DNA from 2 places in the Photobacterium sp. Alg240-V54 genome. Region 1 is predicted to be linked to the other one. Evidence: predicted binding sites of a transcription regulator. Region 1 holds the regulator's gene; the other holds the start of a gene.
The links. Region 1 encodes PurR, which represses purine synthesis genes. Its sites were predicted from a motif close to TNANGNAAACGTTTNCNTNA; they were not measured.

Region 1 (8,329 bases):
GATGAGTGGAAACAGCCCCAATAAAAATAAAGAGACTAAAACGGGCGCAGAGATAATGCCGCTTAATGATTCTATTTTTCCTAGTTGAGTTCCGGCATTAATATAAACCGCCGTTCCGGCTAGCATACCTAATTGGCTTACCCAGAAAAAAGTCCATGCTTTAATCGCTGTTAATCCCATCAGTAGGTTGATTAGAAAAAACGGAAAAACGGGGATTAAACGTAAGCTCAGTAAATAAAAAGCCCCTTCTTTGGCTATACCTTGATTTAATGTTGTTAAACGCTGACCAAACTTTGCTTGCACCCAGTCGCGTAAGATAAAACGGCTCGATAAAAATGCCAATGTTGCGCCAATGGTGCTGGCAAACGACACCATGATCAAACTGGTCCAGAAGCCAAATAACGCGGCACCTAGCAGGGTTAAAATTGATGCGCCAGGAATAGAAAGGGCAGTGGCTAATACGTACAGACTAAAAAAGCTGATATAAGACGTTATTGGGTTTTCAGCAATATGATCCTGTAGCGCTAATTGTTCGCGCTTGGCATATTCTAGGGTTAGAAAATGCCCGAGATCAAAATAGAACCAAGCACCAATAAATACAGCGATTACAGCCAATAATACAATTTTGTTATTTTTCATCTAAGCTCCTTGGTGGCTGTTCAGTTGAAGTCGAAGAATCATTAGTCGTTGGTTGTTGAGTAGCATTATTTGTTTGTGGTTGAATTGGCAATGAGCAAAAACCTTGTGCAGGCACGTCAAGCGCAGTATTAAATTTTGCGGATAAATTTTGAAAGCTAATTAAGGCGGTTAACTCGATGATATCATCACTGCTATACCACGCTGCGAGAGCGGCAAGCATTTCGTCACTAACGTGTTCACCAGTAATAGTCATGGCTTCAGTGTAGGTCAGTACCGCTTGCTCTTGTGCGGAGAAGTGGCTAGAAGATTGCCAATTTGCCAATGCTTTTATTTTCTCGACTGAGTGACAGCGTTCTGCGAGTTTCATGCCGTTAGCATCAACACAGAAGGCACAGTTATTGAGTTGTGATACACGAACGCAAACCAATGAACGTATCACGGCATCAAGTGGGGATTTTTTACGATCAAGGTAACCAAAGAACACCGCCACTAACCAGAAGAGTACCGGCTTACGTCCCCATAACTTAGCAGGATTGAGTACTTTTCCAAAATGGCGTTCTTGTAACCACAGTAAAGGTTTTACCCATAATGAGAATGTATTTTTGGTTAATATACGCAAGGAATGTCCTTATAAAAAGTAAGTCACAACGACTCTTAACTACCAAGACCAGAAAAAGTGACATTGTATTTCATTTAATAAGAAAAAATTTGTTTATTATTGCAATTGGTTGAAATTGCAGCAACAAATACAACCTTGAGAGGCAGCAAAAAGAATGTGGTGGGCACAATGATATGCAAACGTTGATGAATGGTGAGTAATCATTATCGAACGTTAAAAATACGTTTAAGACGCCAGAAGAGAACTGATAAATGAATAAAATATAAAACAAAAAAATTACGTTTTATTTAATATTTATATCATCTATTAGTCGATATATTTAAATAAATGATATTAAGCTATTATTTTTAATTTACATTCTATCGAGGGATGCTTTAAATAGCGTGTTAATACCAAAGTAGAATAAATTAAAGAGGCACTGGGCCTCTTTATTCTTAAGCGTCACTTAGCCAGTTGACGAATATATTTATTATAGTTTTGCTAGCAGTTCATTGCGTCTGCTTTCTGGTATTACTGACCAGTGTTGGCCATGTATAGCACCTTCAAGTGCCCATAACAATTCTATACTTAACGACGTTTCTTGTGTTTTTTGTAACGCCTTATAAGCTTCGAGTGCGCCAATGTCATGCAGTTGTTTGATAGTTTTAATACCTACTTTTTTGAGCATTCGTTCATTTGAAAGCCGTAAGTTGGGTAAGTCTTTAATTCTATCTGGTGTACAGCAGTCTTTGGCTTTTTTATCAGCTTGTGCTGCCTCAAGAGAATATTTTGCCTGCTCGACAATTTTCTCTGGGTGTTGCCACCATTCATCAAGAATAGCGTAATGTTTTGTAATGACAGGGAAACCACGTTTTTTATAAATATATGGTTCTAAACCCGCTTGTTTAAATTCCTCTTCTGTTTTCGCGTTTGCACGTAGGTGGAGTTTATTATTTACCACAAGAGCAAACATTGCTTCTCCTGCGAAAATACCAAAACCGCCAAACATAGAACGCGATTTTACATTACCTAAATGGTCTAATAGTTTTAATGAATCTTTTAATATTGGTTTGTCCATACTTCTACTCGGTGAATAAATGAGTGTCACCTAACATTAAAGTAGTTGTCGTTTTACTTTTATTAATAAAGTTATTTACATCACAAACGAACTACTTTAAATCATTCATGTATTACTCTATAAATAGACTTATCAATAGCGAAGTTTTATTTATAGTTTGTAAGTCTTTTGCTTACTATTATATGTATTTACATGAATCATTATATTCTATCTTTTAACAAGTGAAGTTTGAATATTGATGAAAGCTGATGAATATGTGATATCGCTCATATTTCTTGGTAAGAAACAACGTTTTAATAGCGTTTAGAGGCAGGGGAATTATATTGATAGGAAAAAAAAGCCAATATAATTATTGGCTTGATAAATAGATAACGCTATTAGCGTAGATCTTTAACAGATTTTCGTTCAACGATAGCAGGGGCCATTTCAAAAATTTGAGGTTCGTGATCTTTGTCTTTCATTCGTGCCATCAAAATTTTAATTGCTGTTTTACCTAAGCGACGTTTTGGCTGGTGGATAGTCGTTAGTGGCGGCGCAAAGTAGGGCGCAAGATCAATGTTGTCATAACCAATGATAGAAATGTCATTCGGTACGCGTAGTCCCGCTTGTTCAAAGGTACTAATCAGTGCCATCGCCATAATGTCATTAAAACAAAAAATAGCGGTTGGGCGATCAGTCATCGCAATATATTTCTCAGCAGCTTCGACAGCAGAATCACACTCAAAATCGCCTTCAAGGATCCAGTCTTGGTTAACCTCTAAATTTGCTTCTGTCATCGCTTTATTGAAGCCTTTTAAGCGCTCACGACAGGTCGATTTATCATTGTGGCCAGATAGACAACCGATACGGGTATGACCATGTTCGATAAAATATTTAGTCGCAATATAGCCACCTTGTTCGGCATTATCTTGAATTTTATCAGTATGTGGGCTTTCTGGGCCCCAATCCATGACTACCATAGGTAAATCTTTTTGGCGCTCAAGTAGATCCAATAACTTCTGATCGAGATCTGAACACATTACTAATAAGCCATCGACACGTTTTTCTGCCAACATGCGTAAGTAATCGCGTTGCTTAGAAAGGTTGCCTTCGGTATTACATAAGATCAGAGTGTAACCTTCACGGTAACAATACTCTTCAACACCATGCACAACTTCAGCAAAAAATGGGTTGGTTGATTTAGTCACCAGCATACCGATGGTACGAGTCGTGTTACATTTTAAACTGCGTGCCACTGCGCTTGGTGCGTAGTTAAGATCTTCAACGGCAGCAAGAACTTTTTTCTGCGTTGCTTCTGCGACAAAGCGCGTTTTATTGATCACGTGTGAGACTGTTGTCGTTGAAACACCAGCCATACGTGCAACATCTTTAATGGTTGCCATATTTATTCTTCTAATAATGAGCGCTAGAAATGATTCTAGCCAATGGTGTGGTACCAAATTGAGTAATCACTGAGAGATATAAAATCCATCTTATTGCGTTAGTCGTCTCGTTAATTATTCAATTTGGCACCGATTATGTATCTGTTACATACTTAAATAGTATCCAACAACAAAATCCGCATCTATTTTGCGGCTTTATAATTATTACATATTTTTCAAGTGTAATCGCTTGCGTTCACATTTTACTGAGTGTTTCGCGTAGTGCAACGATTCTATTGTTTTGGATTAAAATATTTGATGCTATCAACAAAAAAACGTAAATTTCAGCAAATTTATCGTAGTGTTACTGAAATTTACTTGATGGACTCATCATGTGTGGTTAGTTAACATGCTGATAATAGATAAGGGTAATCATGGATAGGATGGCGGTGAACAGAAACTTGCCAACCATAGACAGTATTAATCACTGCCGGATTTAATGCTTGCCATGGTGTGCCATCGGCTTGAATTTTTCCATGTTGAATAATTACCATCCGCTGAGCATATTGGGCCGCTAAATTAAGATCATGTAATACCACGATCACCGCTGCACCTTGAGCTGCCATCGTTTGTGCCATTTGTAGCGTTTTATGTTGATGGGCTAAATCTAAGGCTGAAGTTGGCTCATCTAACATTAAAATGCATTTATCATCGGCTTGGCTTAATTGGGTTAATACTCGTGCAAAATGGATCCGTTGTTTTTCACCACCAGATAAGGTGGGATACAACCGCTGAGCAAGCTCAAGCACATCGGTATTAGCCATTGTTTGGTTAGTGATGTGATTGATTTCTTGGCGAGATAAACACAATGGCATAGTGCCAAGTTCTACCACTTCTTTACAGGTAAAGCTAAAAGAGAGTGAACTGTGCTGCGGTAGAATGCCTAAATGACGCGCCAGTTCTGCGCGTTGCCAATCATTGATATCACGATTGAAAAATGCCACATCGCCACTTTCAGGTGAAATCTCACCACATAAGATTTTAAGCAAGGTGCTTTTACCCGCGCCATTAGGGCCTAATAGCGCAGTAACTTGACCTGCTTTAATATCAATACTGAAATTATCTAATAACACTTTATTGGCTAATGTGAGCTGTAAGTTACGTGCTGTAATCGCCGTCGAGTGTGAGAGTGTCGCCGTCATGCGATTCTGCCTTTTTGCTTATTAAGTAGATAGATAAAAAATGGAGCGCCTAAAATAGCGGTAATAATACCTACCGGAAGTTCTTGTGGTGCAAACGCACTACGGGCGATCATATCTGCGACGAGTAGTATTAAAGCGCCTAAAATAGCCGATATTGGCAACAATGTCTTATGGTTAGGGCCTGAAATCATGCGCCCTAAATGCGGAATAACCAGACCAATAAAACCAATTGGGCCGGTAATCGCAACGGTGATCCCAACTCCTGCGGCACACACAATAATTAAACTGCGTTTAAGGTGTTGAACATCAACCCCCATATGACGGGCTTCGGCTTCACCTAATAAAAACGCATTAAGTGCATTTGCTTGACGGTAACAATAATAATAAATCACGATAAGGCTTATAAAAGCTAACCCAATACCAGACCATGTAGCCCCAGCAAGTGAGCCCATAGACCATAAAGAGAAATCACGTAGGGCTTGGTCATCAGCAATGTAATTTAATAACCCCAGTCCTGCGCCAGATATTGCACCAATCGCAACCCCTGCAAGCAGCATAACCACGACAGAGGTGCCATTTTTGTCAGTACCAAGGTGATACACCAAATAAGTACTTATTGCGCCACCTAAAAAAGCAAAAAAGGGTACGGCACCAATGTTCATTAATAGTGGGTAATGCGTCATCAGCGGAGCAAATAAAATGATTGCAAATGCCGCTCCTAGGCCAGCACCGCCTGATATACCAATAATACCAGGGTCGGCAAGAGGGTTACGAAATAACCCTTGTAACACGGCACCACAAATTGCCAATATAGCGCCAATCGCAATACATAATAATGTCCGTGGTAACCGTATTTGATGGATCACTAAATCAACATGAGTCGCAAGGTGATGCTCGCCGGGTAACAGGGCAATAAAGCTGTCTTTATAGCTAATATCCATCGGCCCTATCGCAATCGAACTGAGTAGCGCAAATAAAAGCGAACAGATACTGATCACGTAAATGACGGAGGGAGAAATACGAGTAACATTCATGACGACATTGATCTCAATTTACGATTGTGGATAAAAAACACCATTAAGGCGCATGGCTTCATTAATACTGTGAATACCTAATCCTCCAATCAGGGCTGTACCGTCAATCACCGCAATGGCATTGTTTTTTGCCGCAGGTGTTGCCGCTAACATGGGCATTTTTTCCAGCAACTGTTGCATGTTGTTAATTGATGCAGTGGTGCGATCACTTAATAAAATAATGTCGGGTTGCATCTGCAAAATAGCTTCCGTTGATACTGGCTTATAATTAGCCACTAATTGCGCGGCAGGATTAATTGCACCTGCTAAAGTAATAATGCTATCGGCGGTGGTATTTTTGCCCGCAATACTGATTGGACGACCATCATGGATCATTAAAAACAACACCTTTTTAAGCGGGTGTTGTTGATCTAAATTGTGCTGTTTGATGGCATCCACGCTGGTTTGGAGTTGTTGCTTAAGTTGCTGCGCTTGCTGTTGATGTTGGGTTAATGCCGCGACTTGATCAATACGATGCAGTAAATCAGCCACTGTTTCACCGCCATTGACGATATCCACTTCAACCCCTGACTGTTTTAAAAGGGTTAATGTTTTTGGTGGCCCCATTTCATCAGAGCCAATGATTTTAGTTGGCGCTAATGCAATCAAACTTTCTGCTGATAGTTGGCGGTGATAGCCTACTTTAGGCAGGCTCGGTGCGACTAAGTTTTTACTGGTGACATCTACAGCAATCAATTGTTGCTCAGCACCTAGAGCATTAATAATCTCCGTAATTGCAGCACCCGCACTGATGACTCGTGGCGAATCAGAATCAGGTTGAGCCTGAGCCTGTGGTGAAAACAAGCTTGATGCTGTTATTAATAGTGTAATTGGCAACAGTGCTTTGCGAGCAATATGACCCCAAGAAGGTGCGATAAAAACAGAGTGATGACGGTCCATTATTGTTGTTCTTCCATTAATAGTTGAGTGGCTTTGATGTCGTTTTTTTGTAGAAAAGCTAACAGTTTGAGCATTTGTTCGACCGAGGCTTTTTTATCAGCGCCAATCACAACCGGTTTATTGGGAGCAGCTTTGACTGCGGCTAATAGCTGCAGGTTAAAACTATCCCAGTCATTGATGGTTTGGCCTTGTAATGCCCAATAAGGTTCAGTTGCGACCAAATTGATAGTAATTGGATCAGCTTTGGTGGTTTGTAATATTTGAGTCGATGTTTGTGGTAAGTCGACATCTAATGCTTTGATTTGAACAGTTGCGGTTAGTAGCAAGAACACCATCACAATAAAAATAATATCTAATAATGGGGTTAGATCAGGGGTTAAGTCGTCGCTATCGTGACGGTTATTAATCGTTATCATGCTGATGTGCCACTATAAGCAGGGTTCTCTTCGCAAGTATCACACGGTTTTGCTGGGCTATTTTCAGCATCAATATTCATGCCTTCGAGCCATAAATTACAGCGGTTTAAGCTATGCTCAAGTTTCGCCATAATACTGTCAGCCCATAGTCCTAATAATTGCGAACCTGTAATTGCGGGTAGGGCAATAATCAATCCTGCAGCAGTCGTACGCATCGCAAGCCCCAAACCATCAGCAAGATCACTTGGCGTAACCGAACTGGTAGAGAGGGCGATACCTTTAAACATATCAATCAAGCCAAGTACAGTGCCAAGCAATCCTAACAATGGACTAATCACACCAATTAAACTCAGCAATCGTAACCCAGAGCGTAATTGTTGGCGTTTTTGCAATAACCAAATATTGGCCGCATCTTCTCGTAACGGTTTAGTAAAGTGACGATGAGCGATCAGCATCGCAATACCTTTACACAATAGTGGCCGTTGGTGCTTGAGTTGGGCTGCTAATTGTTCAAGTGCGCGATCGTCATGTCTATTTTGTTGCTCAAGTAAAGCCGTGACTTTGGTTTTACCAACACCAGTACAAAGAAAAACTTGTATTAAGCGTTCGACTAAAATCATGACCGTTAAGGCAGAGCAGGCAAGTAACGGCCATGTCATTAGGCCAAATTGTTGAGTAAGCGTATCGACTACAGTCATGGTTTAATCCAATTTAAAACGTACAGGGATCTGTACTCGGTGGGCAATTGCCTTACCGTTAACAATGTGAGAAGAAAAGCGCCATTTCTTAATTGCTGCAATCGCTGCATTATCTAAAATTTGTGCGCCCGATGATTTAATCAGTTTTTGTTTAAGTTGTTGTCCTTGAGCACCTATCCACACCTCAACCAATACTTGACCTTCAATACCACGCCGTTTGGCTAATTTGGGGTAATTAACCGGACTTGGTCGAGTTGCAAACGTTGGCTTTGAGACTAATTGCAAAGTTTGTGCACCAGTGTTGGTGTTGTTTTTTTGTGGTGATTTACCGAATTGATTTTTAATTATTTTTTTGTTGTTAAGT
Region 2 (8,329 bases), on a different contig from region 1:
TGTTATAAACCTCCATGCTTATAAGTTAATTTTCGCTCACAGATGACAACTGATCAATATGTGCATAATAAGTTTGACAAAAAATAAGCAAATGTCTCTTTTTTGATACACTTATTCCACAATAATGTTGCTGGTGAGGGTTTAATTTATGCTGATGATTGCAAATCACAATGATTTGTTGGCGTAAAAAAGCCCTCGTATCAATGAAGAGTACGAGGGCTTAAATATCACACTAAGATCACGAGATTAACTTACTTCTATTGGGCCACCAAAGGCTGTTACTGGGGGTAACTCGCCTGTGAATTTCTCAATGCTTACTAAGCAGGTTTGGGCACTGGTAGCCTGAGCTAATTCTGAGGTTGGAATATCCATGGTTAATGTGTTTGGATCGCCATAGGTATCAAGCGAACCTATTTTTTCATTTAATGGACCATACCATGCACCTTCTTCGATACGCACCACACCTTGTGGATAGCTATCTGTAACTACAGCGCCAGCAAGTAATTGACCACGATCATTAAATACTCTTACCACATCGCCGTCTTTAATGCCTTTAGTTGCAGCATCTTTGGGGTTTATGTAGACCGGCTCACGACCTTGAACGGTATAAGTCGCTCGGAATTCATCTGATTCACACATTTGTGAGTGCAAACGCTTATCGGGGTGACAAGATTGCATCCAGAATGAGTGTTTATCAGAACCAGGCCCGCCATGAGATCGTTCTGTCTTTTCAAACCACATCGGGTGTTCTTGACAGTGTTCGTATTTGTAACGACCAATCTTACGGCTGGTGATTTCAATAAAGCCTGACGGTGTCCCCAGAGCATTGATTTCAGGATCTTGACGGAAATCCGCATGGCGAACCCAAGGTTTACCAGTACCGAAATCAAGGAATCCTTGTTGCCAGAATACATCAAATTCAGGCATATCGAATTTGCCTGCATTAGCTTTACGGCAATCGTTATACAGCATTTTAACCCATTGCATTTCATCCATACCACGGGTGTATTCTTTGTTTTTACCAAAGCGACGTGATAATTCAGTGAAAATATCAAAGTCAGTTTTTGATTGGTATAACGGATCTACCAATTTTTGCATCGCAATTAAACCGCGACCACTGTATGAGCCCATAACGTCAATGTCGTTACGTTCAAACTGAGTACATGCAGGTAATACGATATCAGAGAAGCGACAAGTTGCTGTCCATGCAAAATCAATCGTTACCACAGTTTGTAATTTTTGGAACGCTTGCTTCATGCGGTTACGATCTTGGTGGTGATGCCAAGGGTTGTTACCACTTATCACCATCATTTTGTAATCTGGAAGAATGACTTTAGAGCCGTTGTACTTAATCTCTTTGCCGGGTTCTAAAATACAGTCAACGAAGCGTGCAACAGGGATAGTACGACTGTAACCGTTAAAGTCATTGTTATCCCATTTAGGTTTTTGACCTTCATCGACGTTACGTGGAAAGCCGCCTGGTGCTGCAAAACCTGTTGATGGAACGCCAATACCAGAGTAGTGGTGACCATAAGATATACCGCCGCCAGGCAAACCAATTTGGCCAACCATCGCCGCAATAACCGCACCCATCCAGTAAGGTTGTTCGCCGTGTTCTTGACGTTGAATACACCAACCAAATAGAATTTGAGTACGCTCTTTAACTAGCATACGAGCAAACTCACGAATTTGATCAGCGGGAACGCCACAAATTTCTGCAGCCCATTCTGGTGTTTTTTCAACCTTGTCTTTGGTTTCGCCTGTTACGTAACCAATGAACTCATCAAAGCCCAAGCAATACATCTTGATGAATTCTTTATCATAAAGATTCTCAGTGTAAAGCGTGTGCGCTACGCCCAACATAAACGGCACATCAGTTTGTGGGTGAATGTATAGATGGGTGTTTTCTAAGTAACGTTGAGTCTTGTTTTTAACCGGATCAACTGAAATAACATTGATCTCACCTTTTGCCACTTTTTCTTTAAGCTGCGCAAGGTAAGGGTAGGACTCGTGAGTTTCACAGTTCCAACCGACCTGAAGGTTTTTAACCGGATCGTTAGCCCATAAAATAATGTTCTTACTGTTGTCTAAAATTTCAGACCATGATGTACCTTGAGCATACACTTCGGTCGAACCTAGCACGTAAGGCATGATGGTTTGACCCGCACCTGTTGAATAGTCGCCAACTTTGGTGATGTAGTTACCATGCATACCCACAGCACGTTGCATATGACTAGTACAGCTATGGAATTGACCGGTTTGGCGCCAGCCAGTTTGACCTGCGTGTAGCGCCCATGGACCATAGTCTTTTTGAATACGTTCAAGCTCACGATAGAACAGATCTAAGGCTTCATCCCATGTTACACGGACAAAGCGATTGTTGCCGCGAGTTTCGCCGCTGAACTTGTGCTTTTTAAGCCAGTCTAGACGCACCATAGGATAACGAACACGTGATGGATTATAGATAATTCCTTTAATGCCTTTTAGCATTTCGGTTGGGTTTTTATCTATTTCAATCGCTTCAATTTGTTGTACTTTCCCGGCATAGATCTGAGCGCGGAAAGCCCCCCAATGAGAACCAGAATAACGCCACGTGCCTTGACCAATTTGATCGTCTGCAAACACTTTTGATGATGCGAGTAGGCTTGGGCCGATAACAGTCGCTGCAGTTGTTGTCGCAAGACCTTTAAGAAAACTTCTTCTTGATACAGACATAGTATTTACTCCATCAACGCTTAGTGTTGGCCATTAGAAAAATCAGAAGAATGTTTCTGTAGATACTTCAACACAATCGCTTCACTATCACGGTCAAAGTTTACAAATGCCAACATACCGTTAAACATGCCTGGCCATGTATTGGCATCAAAATGGCCTTCAGCTGGTTGTGTGTGACAAACAGAACAGTTAGTGGTGTAAGCTGTTTTTGCTTGCGCCCATACCGGTGTGATGTCATTGACTAATGAATCTTTAGGCATCCACACTTTTGCTGTTACACGTTGCCAAGGAAGACCGGTTAAGTCATCGACTTTCTCTTCATATTTATCAACGACTTTGTCGTTTTGTGCTGATTCTTTAAGCAGAGAGGCCACAGGAATATTCATTCCAAAGTCTTCCTGAATTACACGACCATAGCCTTTATCTTTACGCCAACCAGCAATCTCAACTTCAATGGCATCATCGGTTTCATCTATGACTTTTACACCAGAAGCTGGGTTTAGAATACCGGCTTCAACTTTCATAGCCTTGTCTTCATAAACGGGTAAGAAACGGACACTGTAAATTTGTTCACCTTTGCTGTAGTCAGTACCGTGTGACAGTTGTACTAACTCTGAAATCATGCCCCCGCTGGTGTCCATATCTTTGGGTAAGTGGTGAGCAATACCTTTATGGCAATCAACACAGCTTTGATCACGCTCGGCGGCATTTTTCATTTGTACGCGAGCAACAGGTGACATTTTTTCAAAGTCCATGCCTTTATAATCGTGACAATCACGACATTCCTGTGAGCCATTGGCTTTAAATCGTTCCCATTCATGCTGAGCGAGCACGATACGACGATCTTCAAACTTTTCAGGGGTATCGATAAAGCCTGCAAAGTGAGCAAATACTTCTTTGCTTGCTTGAATCTTACGAGAAATTTTATCAGTCCAATCATGGGGTACATGACAATCAGGACATGTAGCTCTAACACCTGAGCGATTTTTGTCATGAATAGTATTAACGTATTCAGGCACAACATTGTCAGCATGACAACTGACACAGAACTCTTCAGTATTGGTTTTTTCAAGTGCAGTATTAAACCCGCCCCAGAAAATAATACCTGCAACAAAACCACCGAGAGCGAGGACTCCGAGGCTAATATGAACACTTGGGCGTGATAGGGTTAGCCAAGCTCTTTTCAAAAATGCTTTCATTATTGTTTCTCTTTATATGATGCTTGCAGCGTAAAGTAGGAAATCAACCACCGTGACCGGGAGGACCAAAGACAAACAATTGCAACATCCATACGGTGAAGCCATAACCACCAACGAAAATGACGCTTAAAATAGGGAAAAGAAAAATGGTAATAAAAAGGAACATTTTCCATTCGCGGCTGCGTGTTTTCTTGGCAGTAGGATCAGTAATACTGCTCATAAAACCTCCTGAGATTGTTAAATGTAAAAAATGAGTTCTTATAAATATTTATATCAATTCTAATTGCAATGTGATCATAAAGTAGACTGCTGTATTTATTCAATTAATAAATGCATTATTTTACGGATAAAATGGTATTTTTTTGACATTAACAGTAATTGTTAATGGTAAAAGTGGTTATGTGAAAGTTAGTGAAATAGTAAGTGTGATTGTTTGTTTTTTTTGCAGGGTTTCGTGGTTGTTGGTGTTGTGATCTTGTTGGGTTTTTCGATGTAAATGTTGATGTTTGGTTGGTTTTTTTGTGCGATTTTTCTTGGTTGTTATGGTTGTGTGGGTTGGGTTATTTGATGGTGGGATAGTGTAAATAAAAAAGCATGTTAAACAATAATGGTAAGGGAAATATGAATAGAATATTAGTATTAGAACAAGAGAGCTATGGCGCACATGTGGCATAGCCCCCTACAAAAATATTAATCAATAAGCTGATATTGATGACGTAAAATATCAATGATTTCGGCTTTAGGATCTTGGCTTAAGACAATTGCTTTACCGGTAATTTTTTCTGCAATACTGGTATATATTGTAGAAATTTGCATTAATACTTCTTGAGGCAATGCATTATTTTTCGCTAATGCAAAGCGTTCAGGCATCCGTTCTTTATTTAATAAAATATCAGGATCAGGGAAATAATTTAATAACACTTGGCGAAAATCTTCTTTTGAGTTTTCAACAATCTGCCCATCACGATAGGCTGCGCCATCCCAAATACGTGATGAATCTGGTGTGCCGACTTCATCCATGTAAATTAGTTTTTCGTCACCATTGGTGTCTGTAACATAACCAAACTCAAATTTAGTATCGACAAAAATTTGGTCTAAATTAGCTAATTGGTCACTAATGACATTAAAGCCATCAGCTAAGAGTTTTTCGTAGACATTAATATCATCAGGGTGGCGAAAATTAAAAGCTTGGTAATTATCGATTAAGTCTTTTCGAGTGATATTAACATCATCAGCTTCAGGAACATTTGGAATGCCTTTGAGAATACCTTTGGTTGATGGCGTCATCAGTAGTTGAGGAAGTTTTTGATCCTTTGCTAGACCTTCTGGTAGCTCTATCCCACAAAAATGACGTTCACCATTGCTGTATGCTCGCCACATAGAACCGGTGATGTATTGACGACAAATTGCTTCAACCATTACAGGCTTCGCTTTTTGTACTATCCAAACAAATGGATGAGGAATATCGAGAATATGACTATCAGCTAAGTTATTATCTTTAAATAGTTTAAACCAATGGTTTGAAATTGCATTGAGTGCAGCCCCTTTACCAGGAACACCTTTTAAACCACCTTCACCATGCCAAATACAATCAAATGCAGAAATTCGATCACTGATGATCATTATTGCTAAAGGAGCATCAGGTTGAACGTTATAGCCTTTTTGTTGAATAAGACGACGGCTATCTGCTTCTGTTAACCAATAAACGGAGCGTACTTTCCCACTATGGACGGGTTTATCGGTACGGATGGGAAGGTCGTCATTGACGGCAAGAACTTGATTTGCAAGGCTCATGGTGAAATTCCTATTTCAAAACGATGGCATCGAAATACAGAGTGCTTAAGGCAATATGTCGCTTAATCACTCATCTTATTGGGCATAATACTAGGTTCATTGTTGGACTACCAGCAAAAAAGCAAACGATTGCCTTGAGTGCCGTATCATAATAAAACGTAAGTACAATAGTGAAGTATTGTACTTAACATGATGAGGAATGAGTTGATTAAGAGAAGTTAAAATCGTTGATAAAAGGCATGTAAATCACGGGGTGTAATATAAAACATATGCAATAGCCACTGTTTTGTGTCTTCAATATTGAACCAGACTGGAGTAAATTGGAAATGGCTCCAATTGGTGATGACGTGTAATGCGCCGTCATAACTAGGAGCGATATTAAATAAAATTACAATCGCAATAACTTGAGCTAGGCTGATAAACGGTTTGGTAAAAGCAAACGGTTTAAGTGCTGTACCAAATGATGACTTTAGGCGTTTATTTGACAGATCAACGCTGTATATTTCATCTAATGCTAAATGAACTATACCACCAAGTAGCACAAACCCACCTGCTAACCAGCTGTCGGTTGCCGTGTGACCAAGCAAGACACATATATGTACACAACATAGAGCAATAAGGGTGACAAATGCGATGGAATGGCATGCACCTCGATGTACCGTGCAGCGATCAAATACTGTTTTGCCAAAATAACGAATCGTAATAAATAGTGATACAACGTAAAGAATCAGTTCTAGCATTGCGACTTGGGTGTAAATATGGCTGACAAGTATAAAACAGCAAAACCCCGCTAACAGCGTGAACAAGGCTTTCATTGAGGTTGAATGGTCTGAATCTATGTCAGGTAAAAGCCCACCAATGGTGCCAAAAAAGGTCATCCATAGTGCAATACTAGGGCTAATATGGTCTGCAGATAAAAGCGTGGTTGCTGTTAAACCACTAACAATTGCTGCAACCGTGAAATGGGTTGAGAAATTTGCCAAGAAAAATGAATTCCAACTGGATACATATACAGGTATTTATCACTGTTGGTTATCATTATTCAACATTTATCACACTTTTGGTGTAATAAATGAAATTGACTGGATAAAAAAGAGCCATTTTCACCGTTATTGTCGATATATAATGGAAGAGTAAAGAGAGAGCAAAGTGCACGATTAAAAGTTCAGCGATAGTCGTATTGTCGATTATTAACAATACGACTGATAACGATCAATATTAGCCAGTAATTAATGCTGAAATGATACCAATTACGCCACCAAACACACCGCCCCAAATCACTAGCCATCCAAGGTGTTCACTGATCATTTTTTGAACCATATCTTTAACCATTTTAGGGGTAAGTTCATTGAGACGTTGATCAATAATATCTTCGATAGTCCCTTCAATATCACCTAACGATTCTGGTTGGCTAAGTTGTTCTTTGAGTGCTTGTTTAAAGTTATCTTGTTGGCTGATATCGGTAACTGATTGTTGCATTTTTTCAATAAACGGTTCGCGTAATGGTTCCATCGCTTCCGTTCCTCCCATCATGGTGATCATAGCGCCAAATGATGAGTCCATAATCACATTCAATAATGAATCAAACGTTGGAGCAAAGTCGATCTTTTGAATGATAGGTTGCATGTCTAATTGTGCAGGTCCAACATTACTTTGTTTTAAAAAGCGGCTGATATTTTGTTGAGTAAAAAACTGCTCCATCATTAATGCTTTGATTGCTGCTTTAAAGGCTTCAAAACGGGCAGGAATAACGCCTGATCCATATAGACCGGGAACTTTTTCAAACAGCATATAAATAGCAAGCCAGTTGGTTAATGCACCTGAAAAGGCAAATAAACCACAGTAAAGAATAATGTGGTTGTTAGTAATATAACCAATGAATAACAGTAATAGCGAAAGGGCGTTGGTCATGAAACTTTTGTTTTTTAACATGTGGTAATTCTTAGTCGTTGTAACACCGAGAGATACGGTCATTGGGTCAGGAAATAGCATGTTGCCATTTATAATTAGCCAAATTCTAACAGATAGAAATAGACCTACGCTACATTTGTGTTTGCTGATGCTAATGGCGGCTTTACGATTTAAACTTCAGATAGCAATTGTTATACTCGCTCGCTATGCATTTATTGTCTACTGAGTATTGTTAATGACCCGTTTTACAGCTGAACAAACTGCTTTTATTTATCATCAGTCAGGTAATGCGCTATGTGTAGCGGGTGCTGGAACGGGGAAAACAACCACATTAGTCGGTGTTGTTGAGCATAAATTACAGACGATAGCAGCTGAAAATATGCTGGTGTTGATGTTCAACCGCGATATTCGAACCGACTTTAAAACCAAGTTAGCTCAAATACCGTTAGCTGAACGGGTACCTGTGCATACTTTTCACAGCTTTTGTTTTCAATTATTGAGACAATCTGGGTATTTAGCGGCGACGGGTTACCAAATTGACTTTAATAATGGTGATAGTGATAAAACCATTGCTAAACTGATATTGCGACAAATGGCAGCTCAAGAAAAATCGTATCAAAAACAGCAGCAGTTTAAAGATCCACGTACCATTGAATTACTGATGAGCTTTATTGGACTGGTAAAAGCACATATGTTACCTCCAAAAGAAG

Region 2: the regulator PurR is predicted to act here: its motif matches at 5,826-5,845, upstream of G6R09_RS09200 (phosphoribosylaminoimidazolesuccinocarboxamide synthase).

What each region holds. Positions count from the first base shown of each region.
Region 1 is NZ_UNRL01000004.1:147,553-155,881, forward strand. Features, by position in the region: gene G6R09_RS12425 (FAD-dependent oxidoreductase) at 1-639, opposite strand, end outside; gene G6R09_RS12430 (carboxymuconolactone decarboxylase family protein) at 629-1,258, opposite strand; gene G6R09_RS12435 (TfoX/Sxy family DNA transformation protein) at 1,728-2,315, opposite strand; gene purR (HTH-type transcriptional repressor PurR) at 2,693-3,697, opposite strand; gene G6R09_RS12445 (heme ABC transporter ATP-binding protein) at 4,081-4,878, opposite strand; gene G6R09_RS12450 (iron ABC transporter permease) at 4,875-5,912, opposite strand; gene G6R09_RS12455 (hemin ABC transporter substrate-binding protein) at 5,931-6,851, opposite strand; gene G6R09_RS12460 (biopolymer transporter ExbD) at 6,851-7,267, opposite strand; gene G6R09_RS12465 (MotA/TolQ/ExbB proton channel family protein) at 7,264-7,965, opposite strand; gene G6R09_RS12470 (energy transducer TonB) at 7,969-8,329, opposite strand, start outside.
Region 2 is NZ_UNRL01000003.1:4,488-12,816, reverse strand. Features, by position in the region: gene torA (trimethylamine-N-oxide reductase TorA) at 247-2,715, opposite strand; gene torC (pentaheme c-type cytochrome TorC) at 2,736-3,914, opposite strand; gene torE (trimethylamine N-oxide reductase system protein TorE) at 3,958-4,134, opposite strand; gene G6R09_RS09200 (phosphoribosylaminoimidazolesuccinocarboxamide synthase) at 4,605-5,708, opposite strand; gene G6R09_RS09195 (metal-dependent hydrolase) at 5,927-6,691, opposite strand; gene G6R09_RS09190 (DUF445 family protein) at 6,927-7,640, opposite strand; gene G6R09_RS09185 (ATP-dependent helicase) at 7,855-8,329, shown strand, end outside.